DNA from 2 places in the Modestobacter versicolor genome. Region 2 is predicted to be linked to the other one. Evidence: riboswitches for the same ligand, from Rfam matches in the RefSeq annotation. Region 2 holds a riboswitch; the other holds the start of a gene.

Region 1 (7,629 bases), 560 kb from region 2:
AGGCCATCCCGATCTCCTGGGACTGGATGTGCGAGGCGATCGCCAGCACCGGCGCGCCGCTGCGGTGGGCGTCGTACAGCCCCTGGAGCAGGTGGGTGTTCCCCGGCCCGCACGATCCGGCGCAGACGGCGAGCCGGCCGGTCACCTGGGCCTCGGCGGCCGCCGCGAAGGCGCCGCCCTCCTCGTTGCTGACGTGCACCCACTCGATGCCGTCGGTGTGCCGGACGGCGTCGACGACCGGGTTGAGGCTGTCGCCGACGACGCCGTAGATCCGCTGCACTCCGGCGTCCCTGAGCATGGTCACGAGCTGGGCGGCGACGGTGGGGTTCGCCATGGCGGGCTCCTCGGGAGGTGGTTGGCTGCTGCACCCCTACCCGGAGGGACGCAGCCGAACATCGGTCAGCCGGCGTCCCAGACCTCGCCGCACGCCGCGCACCGGCCCGACGGCAGCCGCTCGGCCAGCCGCCCGCACGCCGGGCACACCTGGTCGACCCAGCACGCCGGGTCGCCGCCCTCCGGCTCGCGTGGGGGCTCCTCGTCGCTCACGACGCGGCTCAGTCCTCGTCCGGCGGCGCGAAGCGCGCGAGCGCGTCGATCGACGGGCAGGTGTAGTACGCCCCGCTCAGCGGCTTCAGGTAGTTCGTCAGGCCGTCGCGGACGCCGTCGGTCGCCCCGGCCATCCGCCGCAGCATCTCGTGCAGCCGCCAGCGGTCGCGGGCGAAGCCGACGAACGCCGTCCCGTGGTCGGTCACGCCGCCGTAGGCGACATTGCGCCGGAAGATCTGCTTCTCCTCCCCGTCCACCTCCAGGGTGGTGCGTGCGACGTGCGCGCTGGGCAGCATGACGTCCTCGGGCAGCTCCACGCTGTCGGGCTTCGTGCGCCCCATGTTCATCTCCTGGCCGTACATCCCCAGCGACTCCCAGGTCGCGCTGTCGTGCCGCCAGACCTGCACGAGCACGATGCTGGCCCCGGCGCCGGGCTCGCCGGCCGGGACGGCGGCGACCGCGGCGGCGGTGAGCAGCGAGGGGTTCTCGGTGCCGTCGATGAAGCCGGTCAGGTCGCGGTCGTGCTGGTACAGCCAGCCGGTGATCTCGCGGCCGACGGTGGCGACGCCCTTCAGCGCGGCGAGCACGGCGCGGGCGTTGTCGAAGACCGCCGTCCGGTTGCCACCGGCGACCCACACCCAGGCGTCGTGCTGGGTGGCCGGCATCCGGAAGCGACCGGCGCCCACGATGTCCTCGGTGAAGCCGGCTGCGTCGGCGGGGGCGTCGTCGGGGGCGACGGAGGCCCACAGCTCGGGGCGGAAGCCCACGACGAGGTTGACCCCACCGGTGGAGGAGAGGGGGCCGGTGAGCCCGGCGACCCCGCGGACCAGGTCCTCCGCGGAGCTGCCGGGCTCCAGGTCGAGCTCGAGGTAGCAGTGCTCGGGGGTGCCGAGCGCGAAGATGCCGGGCTGGGTCGTCACGCCCGACACCCTCTCAGGCGCACCCTCAGTCGGTCGGCGGCTTGTCCTTGCCTGCCTCCTCGAGGGCGTCGGCCTCCTCCTTGGTCTTGTGCACCGCCTTGTCGGCGTGCTCCGGCGGCCCGTAGACCGTGTAGAGGACCAGCGGGTTGACCCCGGTGTTGAGGAAGTTGTGCTTCTTGCCGGCCGGGACGACGACCAGGTCACCCTGGGCGACGTTCTTCTCCTGCCCGCCGACCTTGGCCTTCCCGGTGCCGCTGACGAAGGTGAGGATCTGGTCGACCTCGTGCACCTCCTCGCCGATCTCCCCACCCGGCGGGATCGTCATGATCACCAGCTGGGTGTGCTCGCCGGTCCAGAGCACGCGACGGAAGTCGGCGCTCTCCTCGGCGACGGTGGCGATGGTGAAGTGCTCCATGGCTGCCGTTCCTCCTCGATGGTCGTCGTGCTGCCGGCACCCGCCGGCTCATGATCATTCAAGAGCAGACCGGGCTCCCGCGCGATCCGAGACGGCCGAGGAGCAAGATCCAGGGCACACCGCCCAGGACGACGGAGGAGACCCCCATGCGCAGCGAGACCGACGGCACCGACCCGCAGATCCTCAGCACCGTCTCGGACAGCCTCGAGGGCGACATCGACGACGACACGGCCGGCTACTCGCCCGCCGACCGCCCCTGGGCGTCGAACGACTGGGGCACGACCGAGCGCGAGGAGGAGGCCGGCGAGAGCCTCGACGGCCGGCTCGCCCGCGAGCTGCCCGAGGGTGCGACCGACGAGGGCGACGGGCTCGGCGACTCCTCCGACACCGACGGCGAGCTGCTGGACGACGAGGTGGGCGACGACCGCGCCGGCCGGCTGGCCGACTCGGGTGAGGACGGCGTGGTCGACCGAGAGCCCGAGCTGTACGCCGAGGACGAGGGCATCGACGGCGCGGGCGCCTCGGCCGAGGAGGCCGCGGTCCACGTCGTCCGCGACTGACCGGGCCCGGCGTCGTCAGGGGCCGGACGCCACCGACGGGGGAGAGCGGGACGCCTGCCCTGCCGCCGGCGAGCGGGGTGCGAGAGGCTGTCCCCGGTCAGCGGTCTCCGCTGGCCGAGGAGCAGTGCCCGGGCAGTCGCCGGGCGGAGGACGGGAGACGGCGATGACGGAGCAGTCACGGGAGGCGGCGCTGGCCGCGGAGCGCGACGAGGTGGCGGCCGAGCTGGTCGGTGCCGAGGCGGAGGTCTCGACGCGGGCGGTGCCCGAGGGCGGCGTCGTCGTGGGCCACGACGGTTCCGGCTGCGCCCAGGAGGCGCTGACCTGGGCCGCGGCGATGGCCGAGCGGGCGAACTGGCCGCTGCACGTGGTGCGGGCCTGGCGGATCGCCACCGCGCCGCAGCCGCCCACCTGGGAGCCGGGCTACGTCCCGCCGATCACCGACTACGAGAAGGCGGTGCAGGCCGACCTCGAGGCCGACGTCGCCGCGGTGCTGGGCGCCGAGCGGGCCCGCACGGCCACCTGCCACGTCGTGCACGCCCCGGCCGTGAAGGCCCTCATCGAGGCCGCGCAGGGCGCCGACCTGCTCGTCGTCGGTGCGCGCGGCCGCGGCGGCTTCGCCGGCCTGCTGCTGGGCTCGGTGAGCGACCAGGTCACCCACCACGCGCCGTGCCCGGTCACCGTGGTGCGCAGCGACCGCAAGGACTGAGGGTGCCCGGCACCGTCTCCCCGGAGTTCCTGCGCGCGCACACCCGCACGGCCCGGCCGACGCTCGTCCCCGAGGTGCAGCTGCACGTCGCCGACGACGTCGTCGGGCTGTGGGAGGCGATGGAGACCGAGGGCGGCGGCGCCGGCCAGGACCCGCCGTTCTGGGCCGCCGCCTGGCCCGGTGGTCAGGCGCTGGCCCGCTACGTGCTCGACCACCCCGCGACCGTGGCCGGCCGCCGGGTGCTCGACCTAGGCGCCGGCAGCGGCCTCGTCGCCGTGGCGGCGCTGCTGGCCGGGGCCACCGGCGTGCTGGCCAGCGACCCGGACCCGTACTCGCACGCCGCGATCGCGCTCAACGCCGAGCTCAACGGGGTCTCCGGCATCGAGGTGGCGGGCGACCTGCTCGACGACGACCCGCCCGCCGTCGACGTCGTCCTGGCCGGCGACGTCTGCTATGACCGGGAGATGACCGGCCGGGTGCTGCCCTTCCTCGGGGCCGCCTGGCTGGGTGGCGCCGCGGTCTTCCTCGGCGACCCGGGGCGTGCCTACGTGCCGAAGGAGGGGCTCGTCGAGCAGATCGCCTACGACGTCGTCGACGCCGACGGCGGGCCGGCCCGACGGACGACGGTGTGGCGACTGCCCTGATCAGAGGCCTGTCCCAGCCGTCCCATGCGCACGCTCACAACCCACATCTGGTGCCCGCGCGTGGCAGATCACCACGAAATGTGGTGCCGGGGATTGTCACGTCCGGGTAACGGCATCTACCTTGGCGGAGTCCGGTCGGACGTCAGGTCCTCATCCGAGGAGCCCGTACCGGATGCCGCCGAGTCGCTCATCGCAGCGAGCCGGGGACCCACCGCAGCACTGGGGTGAATCCTGACCTGGGCAGAGTCCAGGCCGGGTAGGGCGACTTCCAGCCCGAATCCGTCAGCTAACTCGGTAGGCGGCCGCGGAAGACCCACGGAGCCCCTCCCTTCATGTCCCGTCGCACCACCGCGCACACGTCGAACGAGCAGTCCCTCCCCACGGAGGTCCTCGAGCAGGTCGCCGACGCGACCGCCGAGATCGACGCCGCCGAGACCCACGCCGCAGCCGTCCCCGCCGCCGAGACGGTCGGCAGCCACCGCGCCACCGGTCGTCGCCGGCCGCCGATCGGGCTGCGCCGTCCCGCCTTCTTCCTGGCCGCCGCCGCGGCCGGCGGGATCGTGGTCAACGTCCTGGTCGCCGGCCAGCCCGACGCCGCCGCCGCTCCCGAGCCGGTCAGCGTCGCCAGCCAGCTGGGGCTGAGCTCGCAGGACACCGCCACCGCCCTCTCCGACGGCTCGGTCGGCGACCGCCTGGGCGAGCTGGCCGCCAACCGCAGCCAGCGGGAGGCCGAGCAGGTCGCCGCCGCGCAGTCCCAGGCCGCCGCCGACCAGGCCGCCCTCGAGGCGAAGGCCGCCGCGGAGGCGAAGGCCGCCGCCGAGGCCCAGGCCGCCGCGGAGGCCCAGGCCGCCGCCGAGGCCGCTGCGAAGGCCGCCGCCGAGCAGGCCGCAGCCGCCGCCGAGGCGGCGGAGGCCGAGAAGGCCGAAGAGGCCGAGGAGTCGGCCCCGGCAGCCTCGTCGGGCTCCGCGTCCGCGTCCGGCTCCTACCAGGAGTACGCGCTGGCCCAGCTCGGCGGCAACGCGAGCGAGTTCTCCTGCCTCGAGAGCCTGTGGGGCAAGGAGAGCGGCTGGAACCCCAACGCGCAGAACCCGACCAGCACCGCCTACGGGATCCCGCAGTTCCTGGACTCGACCTGGAAGGGCACCGGCATCGCCAAGACGTCGGACCCCTACCGGCAGATCGACGCCGGGCTGATCTACATCGACTCGCGCTACGGCTCGCCGTGCGGCGCGTGGGCGCACTCGAAGTCCACCGGCTGGTACTGACGCCGCGATCGGCGCAGCGGTCAGGAGGGGTCACCCGGTCTCGGGTGGCCCCTCCTGCGCGTCCGGGGCCGGGCCGGCCGAGCGGCCTCCTCCAGGCAGGGCGGATCATGGTGCATCCGGTCACGTCCCGGACTGCGAAGAGCCCCCGGGGTCGTTGCACCTCGACGTCACCGGCCGGGCTCCGGACGTCGTCGTCCGCAGCGACCGGGGCACCACCCGTCCCTCCCGGGACGGGCATCGGTCACGATGGACCGGTGGAACACCCAGACGAGGAGCGCTGAACCGTGGGCAGACACCGCGCACCCGAGGGCGCTGCGACGGACTTCGACGCCGCCACCAGCGCGCTGGCCGACGTCACCGGCGACTACACCGTCGACGTGGCGCACACCCGGATCGGCATCCGGGCCCGGCACGCCATGGTGACCACCGTCCGTGGCGCCTTCACCGAGTTCTCCGGCACGGCGCACCTGGACACCGCCAAGCCGGCCGCCAGCAGCGTCACGCTGCGGATCGCGACCGCCAGCATCGACACCGGCACCCCCGACCGGGACGCGCACCTGCGCTCGCCGGACTTCCTGGACGTCGAGCGGTACCCCGAGATGGTCTTCCTCTCCACCGGCGTGGAGCAGGTCGACGACGACGTCTACCGGGTGACCGGCGACCTCACGATCAAGGACGTCACCCGCTCGGTGAGCATCGACTTCACGCTCACCGGCTCGGCCCTGGACCCGTTCGGCAACACCCGGGTGGGCTTCGAGGGCGCGCTGGCGATCAAGCGCAGCGACTGGGAGCTCACCTGGAACACCGTGCTGGACACCGGCGGCGTGCTCGTCAGCGACCGGATCCAGGTGGAGTTCGACGTCTCGGCCATCAAGGCCTCCTGAGCCCCACGTGGGCCAGGTCACCGCTAGGGTGGCACTCAGTGCCACGCCGCCCGGCGGCGGTGCGCACTCCAGCCGGACGACGGCGTCCGGCGGGGAGACCGAGCATCAGGAGGTCCGCAGGTGGCGAACGCGTGGTTCGAGTCGGTGGCCGAGGCGCAGCGCCGGGCGAAGAAGCGGCTCCCGAAGGGCGTCTACGGCGCACTGGTGGCGGGGTCGGAGCGGGGCCTGACCGTCGATGACAACATCGCGGCCTTCGCCGAGCTCGGCTTCGCCCCGCACACCGCCGGGCTCAGCAACGACAAGCGGATGGCCACCCGCGTCATGGGGCAGGACATCTCGCTGCCGGTGCTGATCAGCCCCACCGGTGTGCAGGCCGTGCACCCCGACGGCGAGGTCGCCGTCGCCCGGGCCGCGGCCGCCCGCGGCACCGCGATCGGGTTGTCCTCCATGGCGAGCAAGCCGATGGAGGAGGTCATCGCGGCGAACCCGAAGACCTTCTTCCAGCTGTACTGGGTCGGCGACCGGGACGTGATGGCCGCCAAGGTCGAGCGGGCCCGCAACGCCGGTGCAGCGGGGCTCATCGCCACGCTGGACTGGTCGTTCTCCTACGGCCGCGACTGGGGCAGCCCGTTCATCCCGGAGCGGATCAATCTCGAGGCGGTCCGCCGGTACGCCCCGCAGGTGGCGCTGAAGCCGAGCTGGCTGTGGGAGTTCGCGAAGACGAAGAAGCTCCCCGACCTCACGGTGCCCAACATGGTGGCCACCCCGGGTGCGCCGGCGCCCACCTTCTTCGAGGCCTACGGGCAGTGGATGCAGTCGCCGATGCCCACCTGGGCCGACGTCGCCTGGCTCCGCGAGCTCTGGGGCGACAAGCCCTTCATGCTCAAGGGCGTCATGCGCGTGGACGACGCCAGGCGCGCCGTGGACGCCGGGGTCAGCGCGATCTCGGTGTCCAACCACGGCGGCAACAACCTCGACGGCACCCCGGCGGCGATCCGGGCGCTCCCCGCGGTCGCGGCAGCCGTCGGCGACCAGGTCGAGGTGCTGCTCGACGGCGGGATCCGCCGCGGCGGCGACGTCGCGAAGGCCCTCGCGCTGGGCGCGAAGGCCGTGATGATCGGCCGGGCCTACCTGTGGGGCCTCGCGGCCAACGGCCAGGCCGGCGTGGAGAACGTGCTGGACCTGATGCGCGACGGCCTGGGCTCGGCGCTCATCGGGCTGGGCCACGAGTCGGTCGACCAGTTCACCCCCGACGACCTCGTGATCCCGGCCGGGTTCGAGCGCCGGCTCGGCGCCGAGATCGCCCAGCAGGCGGTCGAGCAGGCCGCCACGGCGGCGCCCGCGCAGCCGCGGAAGACCACCGCCGGCTGAGCCGCCGATGAGTTCTCCGCCGCGGCGGGGTCTGCACTGCTGACCCCGTCGCAGCAGGAGGCCCGGCCATGGCGCACCCGTCGCACCTCTCCCGGTTCGTGACCGTCTGGTCCGGGCTGCAGGCGCAGGTGGCCCGCGGCCGGCTGCCCGGGTTCGCCGCCGCCGTCCGGTACCGCGGGGTCACCGAGGTGCACGCCGGCGGCTGCCTCGAGCTGGGCGGCACCACCCCGGTGCGCCCGGACTCGCTGTTCCGGCTGGCGTCGCTGTCCAAGCCGTTCGCCGGCGTGCTGGCGCTGTCGGTGGTCGAGGACGGGCTGC
Region 2 (7,629 bases):
CGGCGGACGTCCGGCGGCGCTTCCGCTGGCTGCCGGTGGGGCGGGCGGTGGAGCTGGAACCGGCCTGACCTGACGGCCCCGGCGGTGGGATGGTCTCGATCATGAGCATCCGGATGGTGGTCGCCGGCGGGACCGGCGTGGTGGGTCGGCACGTGGTCGAGCAGGCCCGGGCGGCGGGGCACGACGTCGTCCCGCTGTCCCGCAGCAGCGGGCAGGACGTCGTCGCCGGTACCGGGCTCGCCGAGGCGCTGGCCGGGGCGGACGTGGTCATCGACGTCACGAGCACCTCCACGGCGTCGGCGAAGGCGTCGGTCGCCTTCTTCCGCGCCGCGACGGAGAACCTGCTCGCCGCCGAGCAGGCCGCCGGCGTCGGCCACCACGTCGCGCTGTCGATCGTCGGCATCGACGGCGAGACCAGCGGCTACTACGCCGGCAAGGTCGTGCAGGAGCAGGTGCTGGCCGCCGGGCCGGTGCCCTGGACGCTGCTGCGGGCCACCCAGTTCCACGAGCTGGTGCCGCAGCTGCTGGGCCGGCTGACGTTTGGCCCGGTCGCCGTGGTGCCGGAGATGCGGACCGCGCCGATCGCGGCGGCCGAGGTGGCGACGGCGCTGGTCCGGCTGGCGGAGGGTGCTCCGCGCGGGCGGGTCGCCGACCTCGGTGGCCCGGAGGAGGCCCGGCTCGCCGACCTGGCCCGGCGCTGGTCGGTCGCCGGCGGGCAGCGCCGGCGGGTGGTGCAGGTGCCGCTGCCCGGGGGCAGCGGCCGGCGGATGCGGGACGGCTCGCTGCTGCCCGCCCCCGGCGCCGACCGCGGCCGGCAGACGTTCGCCGAGTGGCTGGCCGACCGGCGGCCGGGTCAGAGGTAGCCGGTCGGAGGCAGCCGGGTCAGAGGTAGCCGGTCGGAGGCAGCCGGGTCAGAGGTAGCCGCCCACCTCGTGCACCGATCTGCCGCCCGGCAGGCTGCGCTCCTCGCGCAGCGCGTACAGCTCCGCGAGGGTCAGCCGGCCGGCCGGTGCGGGGCTGTCCGGCCCGAGCCAGACCTGGGCCTCCGCCTGGGAGAGCGGGGAGAACTCCACCGCGCTGAGGCAGCGCCCGGGCCGGGTGATCGCCGGGTGCAGGCTGCCGACGTCCTCGTTCGTGGTGAGCAGCACGAGCACCTGCAGGCCGTGGCCGAGGATGCCGTCGCAGAGGTTGAGCAGGCGGCCGAGCGAGGCGCCCGCCCGCGCCTTGGCGTCGGTGCGCAGGTACTCGTCGCAGTCCTCGGCGACCACCAGCCGCCACGGCCGGGTGCGCGCCGGCGCCTCGTCCTCGTCGCCGCCGGCCACCTCCAGCAGGTACTGCGGGTTGGCGAAGAGCTGCTCGGGGTCGGTGACGTAGTGCGTCTCGCACCAGTCCGACCACTGCCGGCTCAGCGCCCGCACCGCGGTGGTCTTGCCGGTGCCCGGCGCGCCGTGCCACAGCACCAGCCGCCCACTGCGGCCGCGCACGTCCGACAGCCGCATCAGCGGCGCGAGCCCCGCCGCCGTCTCGCCGGTGTAGTTCGCCTGCACCGCCGCCCAGCCCGGTGCCGCGACCGTGCGGCTGGACTCGACCGGGTGGTCGCCGGAACCGGACCAGAAGCGCATCCGCACCGACCCGTCGGGGACGGCGACCGCGGCCCGGGCGGCGCCCACGACCTGCACGAGGGTCGCCTCGACCTCGGCGAGGTCCGGGCCGACGACGGAGACGTTGCTGATGCCCCAGCGCACCGAGATGTGCACGATGCCGCCGCCGACGTCGGCGAGGACCGCGCGCCACTTCTCGGCGCGCTGGTCCAGCCGGACGCGCGCACCGGCGGGCAGCAGCGAGCCCAGGTCCTCGATGGCCCCGGGGACCTCGGCCGCCCGGTGGTACGGCATGGCGCCGTTCCACTGCGCCTGGAGCAGCACGGCGTCGCTGATGTCCTCGACGTCGTTCAGCGAGAGGCTGGGGACGACGCCGTCCGGGGCGGGGGTCACGCGGGTCTCCTGTTCGAGCGGCAACGAGCCTGCCGGACGGTACGGGGCAGGTCGGACGGTCTCGACCCGTTTCCCGGTCCCGGGGGCCGCAGCACGCAGCCCCCGGGACGGGTGCGCGGTCAGGCCAGGCGGCGGGCGGAGTTGAAGCCGCCCATCAGGTCGACGTCGACCACGCTGACGACGGAGCCGCTGGTCGGTGCGTGCACCATCTGCCCGTTGCCGATGTAGATGCCGACGTGGCTGACCGGGCTGTAGAAGAACACCAGGTCACCGGGCTGCAGGTCGGCGCGGGCGACCGGCGTGCCCAGCGTCGACTGCATCCGCGACGAGTGCGGCAGCGAGATGCCGGCGGCGGCGTAGGCGAACTGGGTGAGGCCCGAGCAGTCGAAGGAGTCCGGGCCGGCCCCGGCCCAGACGTAGGGCTTGCCCTGCTGGGCCAGCGCGGTGTCGACGGCGACCTGGGTCGCCGCGGTGGGGGCGGCGACGGAGGCCACCGGGGCGGCGACCGGGGCGGCGGGGCCACCGGAGGCCTGGGCGGTCATCGGGGTCAGCACCAGACCGGCGCCGGTGAGCAGGGCGATGAGCGCCCCGCGGCCGGAACGGGCAGGGCGGGGGCGTGCGGACGTGCGCATGAGCGGTGCTCCTGGTTCTCCGGAACCGCCTACCGAGTTAGCTGACGGGTTCGGGCGGGGGAACTCGCCCGGCCGGCCCGCACCTGCGTGCGGGTCGCGCTTCACCCCAGGACTGCGATGGGTCCCCGGTCCGGGCACGCGCTGCCTTGCTCGGCAGCGCCCGGTTCGGCGGTGCCCGACGGGTGTCACCACGGGGGGCGGCGACGTCGTCCCCGGCAGGCGCGACGAACGTAAGCGCGGCCGCGAGGGGCTGCTGGCGCACTCTCGGTGACCGCCACGGCGGCGCCACGCCCGGCCGTCGAGGCCGTCCGGGCGACTCGCCGGACGCGACCTGCGAGCCGTTCCGCCGGGCCCGTGCTCACTCCGGGTGACCCTGCTGTGCAGCCCTGCTCGACCCATCTGCCAGTGCCTGCGCGTGGCTGGACGCTGCGTCACCGGAGGACGACAGGCCGCCGTCGGGTGCGGGCTCAGGCCAGGGCCAGGGCCTCGCGGACGCCGGCCACGAACTCCTCGGGGCGCTCCCAGGCGGCGAAGTGCCCGCCGGCGGTCTCGTCGCGCCAGCCGCGCAGGTCGAACAGCCGCTCGGCGACCGACCGCGGCGACCGCACGAGCTCGCCGGGGAACTGCTGCACCACGGTCGGCACGTCGATCCGCTCGAACGGCGGGCTCTGCTTGGCGTAGGGGGCGAACGACGTCCCGATCGACCCGGAGACCCAGTACGCGGTGACCCAGGTGAGCAGCTCGTCGCGGGTGAAGACCTGCTCGACGTCCCCGCCGCAGTCGCTCCAGCTGCGCAGCTTCTCCACGATCCAGGCGGCGAGGCCGGCGGGGGAGTCGCCGAGCGCGACCGCGAGGGTGTGCGGCTTGGTCGCGTGCTCGTGCATGTAGCCGCCCTCCGCCGCGCGCCACTGCGTCACCCGCTCGCGGAGGTCGCGCTCCTCGTCGCTCGCCGGCTCGGAGGTGAACGCGGCGAACAGCGGCACGTCGGTGAGGTGCAGCGCGGCGACGTCGTCGGGCCGGTGGAGCGCCAGCGACGTCGCGACGAAGCGGCCGATGTCGCCGCCCGAGACGACGTAGCGGTCGTAGCCGAGCTCGGTCATCGCGGCGGCCACGTACGGGGCCATCTCCGCCGAGGAGAGGTCCCGCTCCGGCAGCGGGGCGGCGAACGGGTAGCCGGGCAGCGCCGGGACGACCACGTGGACGTCGGTCAGCAGCGGCAGCACCCGCTCGTACCGAAGCACTGAGTCGGGCCAGCCGTGCAGCAGGACGACGGCGGGGGCGGCCGGGTCGGCAGCGCGCTGGTGCACCACCCGCAGCCCGCCGGCCAGCTGCCACGGGAGCGCGCGGATCCGCTCCTCGTGCGGCCGCCAGTCGTACTCCCCGGCCCAGGAGGCGAGCAGCTCGGCCAGGTAGCCGGGCTCGGTGCCGCGGTCCCAGCCGTGCTCCCCGGTGCCCTCGACCGCGCGGTACGCCCGGAGGCGGGCCCGCAGGTCGTCGAGGACTGCCTGGTCGGTGCGCGGGGGAGCAGCGTCGTCCATGGCGGCGATCATGCCGGGCCGCGGTCGTCGCCGCTCCCGACCGAGCGCTCGGGTCCGCGGGCGAGGACGACGACGAGCAGCACTCCCGTCACCGCGACGCCGGCCCACATCGCCTGCTGCCAGCCGTCGACGAACGCCTCCTGGGCTGCCCGGACCGCCGCCCCGGACTCCCCGCCCACTGCGAGCGCGTTGGCCACCCCGGCCCGGGCGGCCTCCGCGGCGCCGTCCGGCAGGTCGACCGCGTCGGCCAGCCGGGACTCCACGGAGCTGCGGTAGCCGGCGGACAACACCGCGCCGAGCAGCGCGACGCCGAGCGCGGTGCCGAGCTCGCGGGTGACGTCGTTGAGCGCCGAGGCGACGCCCTGGCGCTCGCGCGGCAGCGCGCTGGTGATCGCCTCGGTGGACGGGGTCATCGACAGGCCCATGCCGAGCCCCATGGCCAGCAGACCCGCCAGCACCGAGCGGTAGCCGCCCTCGACGGAGACGAACGTGGCCATCAGTGCCAGCCCGCCCTCGCCCAGCAGGATCCCGGCGGCCATGGTCAGCCGGCTGCCGATGCGTGCGGCGAGCCGCGGGGCGAGGCCGGAGGCGGCCATCATCAGCAGCGCCATCGGCATCAACGCCAGCGTCGAGCGCAGCGCCGACCAGCCGAGCACCGCCTGGAAGAACGGGAACAGCACCACGAAGACCCCGGCCTGCACGCCGAAGACGGTGAGCAGCGAGAGGGAGCCGCTGGCCAGACCGCGCTCCCGGAACAACCGGACGTCGAGCAGGGGAGCGGGCTGGCGCAGTTCCCAGCGGACGAAGCCCACCGCGGCGATGACACCGACGAGCAGGACGGTCAGCGTCTCGGGCGCCGTCCAGCCCCGCACCGGCCCCTCGTGCAGGACGACGATGAGCGCCAGGACGGCGACCACCGAGCTGAGCGAGCCGACGACGTCGAACCGGTGCAGCGACGTCTCCCTCGAGTCCGGCACCGACCGCACGGCCAGGCCCGCAGCGGCGAGCACCAGGGCGACCGGCAGCACGAACAGCCACCGCCAGCTCGCCACGTCGACCAGCACGGCCGACAGGTACATCCCCAGGATCCCGCCACCACCGGCGACCGCCGTCCACGCGCCGATCGCCGTCGAGCGCTCCTCGTCGGGGAACGACGAGGTGATGACGGCGAGGGTGACCGGCATGATCATCGCCGCGCCCACGCCGCTGAGGAACCGCGCGGCCAGCATCACCTCCGTCGTCGGCGCCAGCCCGGCGGCCACGCTCGCCAGCCCGAACACCGCCAGGCCCGCCAGGAGCACCGGCCGGCGGCCCCAGCGGTCGCCGACCGCGCCGAGCGGCAGCAGCAGCGCGGCCAGGGTGAGCGTGTAGGTGTTGATGACCCAGAGCACGGTGCTCTGCGTGGCGTCGAACTCGACGGCCAGCTCGGCCTGGGCGACGTTCAGCCCCGAAACCGAGGCGATGACGGCCATCAGCGCGACGCATGCCGCGACGAGCACGGCCCGGCGTCGACGGGGGTCGGTGACGATCGGTCCGTCGGCCTGGGCGGGCAGGTTCGTCCTCATGCGGTCTCCTCCGAGGGCAGCGGTGCGAGGCGCCGGAGCGGTGCGCCGGCGCCGGTGGTGCGGTGGGTCAGCGGCGCCGGACGGCGCGGACGACGACGTCGTGCAGCGGTAGCTCGCGGCCGGGGACCGTGCGCTGCTGCTCGTCGGCGGTGACGAGGTCCCACTGGGTGCCGTCGAGGCGTGCGGTGACGGCCGCCGCGGTGGCGGTCGCCTCGGCCGGCGGGTGGTCGTCGCTGTCGTGCCCGTGCCCGCTGTCGTGCCCGTGCCCGTGGCCGCTGGTGTGCAGGTGGCCGACGACCAGCAGCGTGCCGCCGGGGGCGACCCAGCCGGCGAGGCGGTCGTAGAACTCGAGCTGCGGCATCGCGGGGTGGGCGTAGGAGGTGGTCACCAGGTCGAACGGCGCGCTCGGCTCCCAGATGGCGAGGTCGGCCTGCACCCACTGCACGCGCTCGGCGGCTCCGCTGGTGGCCGCGCGACCCGCGGCGCGGACCAGCGCCTCGGCCGAGATGTCGGCCGCGGTGACCTGCCAGCCGTGCTCGGCCAGCCAGATGGCCTCGGCTCCTGCGCCGCAGCCGGCGTCCAGCGCCGTGCCGGGTGGTAGGTCGCCCAGCTCGCGGGCCAGGTACGGGTTGGGCGGGGCGTCGCCCATCCGGCCCTGCTGCCAGTGCTGCTCCCAGTACTCCTCGTCGAACGCGTGCGTCACGGGTCGGCCTCCCTCATCTCTGGTCCGCGACCGGTCGGTCGACGTCCTCAGGTGGCTCGACGGTGCCGGGTGGACGCCCTCTTGTGCAAACGTCTTTGCTGAATGGAAAATCAGCCCATGGGCGATGCGGTGGACCGAACGCTCGACGCGGTGGGCCCGCGGCTCAAGCAGCTGCGGCAGCGCCGTGGCATCACCCTCGTCGACCTCTCCTCGGAGACGGGCATCTCCATCAGCACGCTCTCCCGCCTCGAGGCAGGGCTGCGGCGTCCTTCGCTGGAGCAGCTGCTCCCGCTGGCCCGGGCCCACGGCGTCACCCTCGACGAGCTGGTCGACGCCCCGGCAACCGGCGACCCGCGCATCCACCTCAAGCCGATCACCTCCCGGGACGGCATGGTCGTGCTGCCGCTGACCCGTCGGCCCGGGGGCATCCAGGCCTACAAGTTCGTCCTGCCGACCGGGTCCGACGACGCGGTGCCGGAGCTGCGCACCCACGAGGGGTACGACTGGGCCTACGTGCTCAACGGCACGTTGCGGCTGGTTCTCGGCGAGCACGACCTGCGCCTCCAGCCCGGAGAGGCGGCGGAGTTCGACACCCGCACCCCGCACTGGTTCGGTGCGACCAGCGCCGGCCCGGTCGAGTTCCTCAGCCTGATCGGTAAGCAGGGGGAGCGGGCGCACGTGCGCGCCGCTCCGCGGTCCTGACGATCGATGGGGCCGTCAAGAGCTGCATGTGATCTGTGGACAAGCGTCTGACCTGCGGATACGGGTGGTCGCGGCGCTCCTGTTCGGCTAGACTTCGTACGCGTGTTCGAGTCGGTCGGGAGGTGTCGTGAGCGAGCTGCGGTCGGTGCTGGACGCGCTGGCCGGCGACGACCTGCACGGCCTCGCCGACGGTGAGGTGCTGGAGCGGGTGGCGTTGCTGGTCGCTGTGGTCAACCAGGCCACCGCTGAGTTGACCCGGACGGTGCGCCACGCGGAGACGACGCAGGCGGCCGAGCACGACGGGCTGAAGTCGATGCGCTCGTGGCTGATCGGGCACCGGCGGCTGGCGCCGGCGGAGGCGTCGCGGGTAATCCGGTCGGGGCGGGCGCTGGAGCACTTCCCGGCGTTGGCTGCTGGGTTCGCCGAGGGTGCGGTCACCGCGGCACAGGTGGACGTGGTCGCCGGCGCGGTGGGCGAGCGCGAACGGGCGCAGGC

The links. A riboswitch is a leader RNA that binds a small molecule or an ion and turns the genes downstream of it on or off. The one in region 2 is predicted to bind cyclic di-AMP.
Region 1: linked by a shared signal. The riboswitch ahead of FHX36_RS03310 (lytic transglycosylase domain-containing protein) and the one ahead of FHX36_RS22515 (C40 family peptidase) in region 2 are both predicted to bind cyclic di-AMP.

What each region holds. Positions count from the first base shown of each region.
Region 1 is NZ_JACIBU010000001.1:684,939-692,567, forward strand. It holds gene FHX36_RS03275 (pyruvate dehydrogenase) at 1-334, opposite strand, end outside; gene FHX36_RS03280 (hypothetical protein) at 400-546, opposite strand; gene FHX36_RS03285 (Dyp-type peroxidase) at 555-1,466, opposite strand; gene FHX36_RS03290 (cupin domain-containing protein) at 1,492-1,881, opposite strand; gene FHX36_RS03295 (DUF5709 domain-containing protein) at 2,028-2,441, shown strand; gene FHX36_RS03300 (universal stress protein) at 2,605-3,147, shown strand; gene FHX36_RS03305 (class I SAM-dependent methyltransferase) at 3,150-3,791, shown strand; cyclic di-AMP (ydaO/yuaA leader) riboswitch at 3,958-4,107, shown strand; gene FHX36_RS03310 (lytic transglycosylase domain-containing protein) at 4,124-5,056, shown strand; gene FHX36_RS03315 (YceI family protein) at 5,341-5,940, shown strand; gene mftD (pre-mycofactocin synthase MftD) at 6,061-7,311, shown strand; gene FHX36_RS03325 (serine hydrolase domain-containing protein) at 7,380-7,629, shown strand, end outside.
Region 2 is NZ_JACIBU010000001.1:123,487-131,115, forward strand. It holds gene FHX36_RS00570 (MBL fold metallo-hydrolase) at 1-68, shown strand, start outside; gene FHX36_RS00575 (SDR family oxidoreductase) at 102-863, shown strand; gene FHX36_RS00580 (DUF5925 domain-containing protein) at 912-1,994, opposite strand; gene FHX36_RS22515 (C40 family peptidase) at 2,114-2,626, opposite strand; cyclic di-AMP (ydaO/yuaA leader) riboswitch at 2,639-2,807, opposite strand; gene FHX36_RS00590 (epoxide hydrolase family protein) at 3,094-4,164, opposite strand; gene FHX36_RS00595 (MFS transporter) at 4,173-5,729, opposite strand; gene FHX36_RS00600 (class I SAM-dependent methyltransferase) at 5,797-6,432, opposite strand; gene FHX36_RS00605 (helix-turn-helix domain-containing protein) at 6,550-7,134, shown strand; gene FHX36_RS00610 (HNH endonuclease signature motif containing protein) at 7,262-7,629, shown strand, end outside.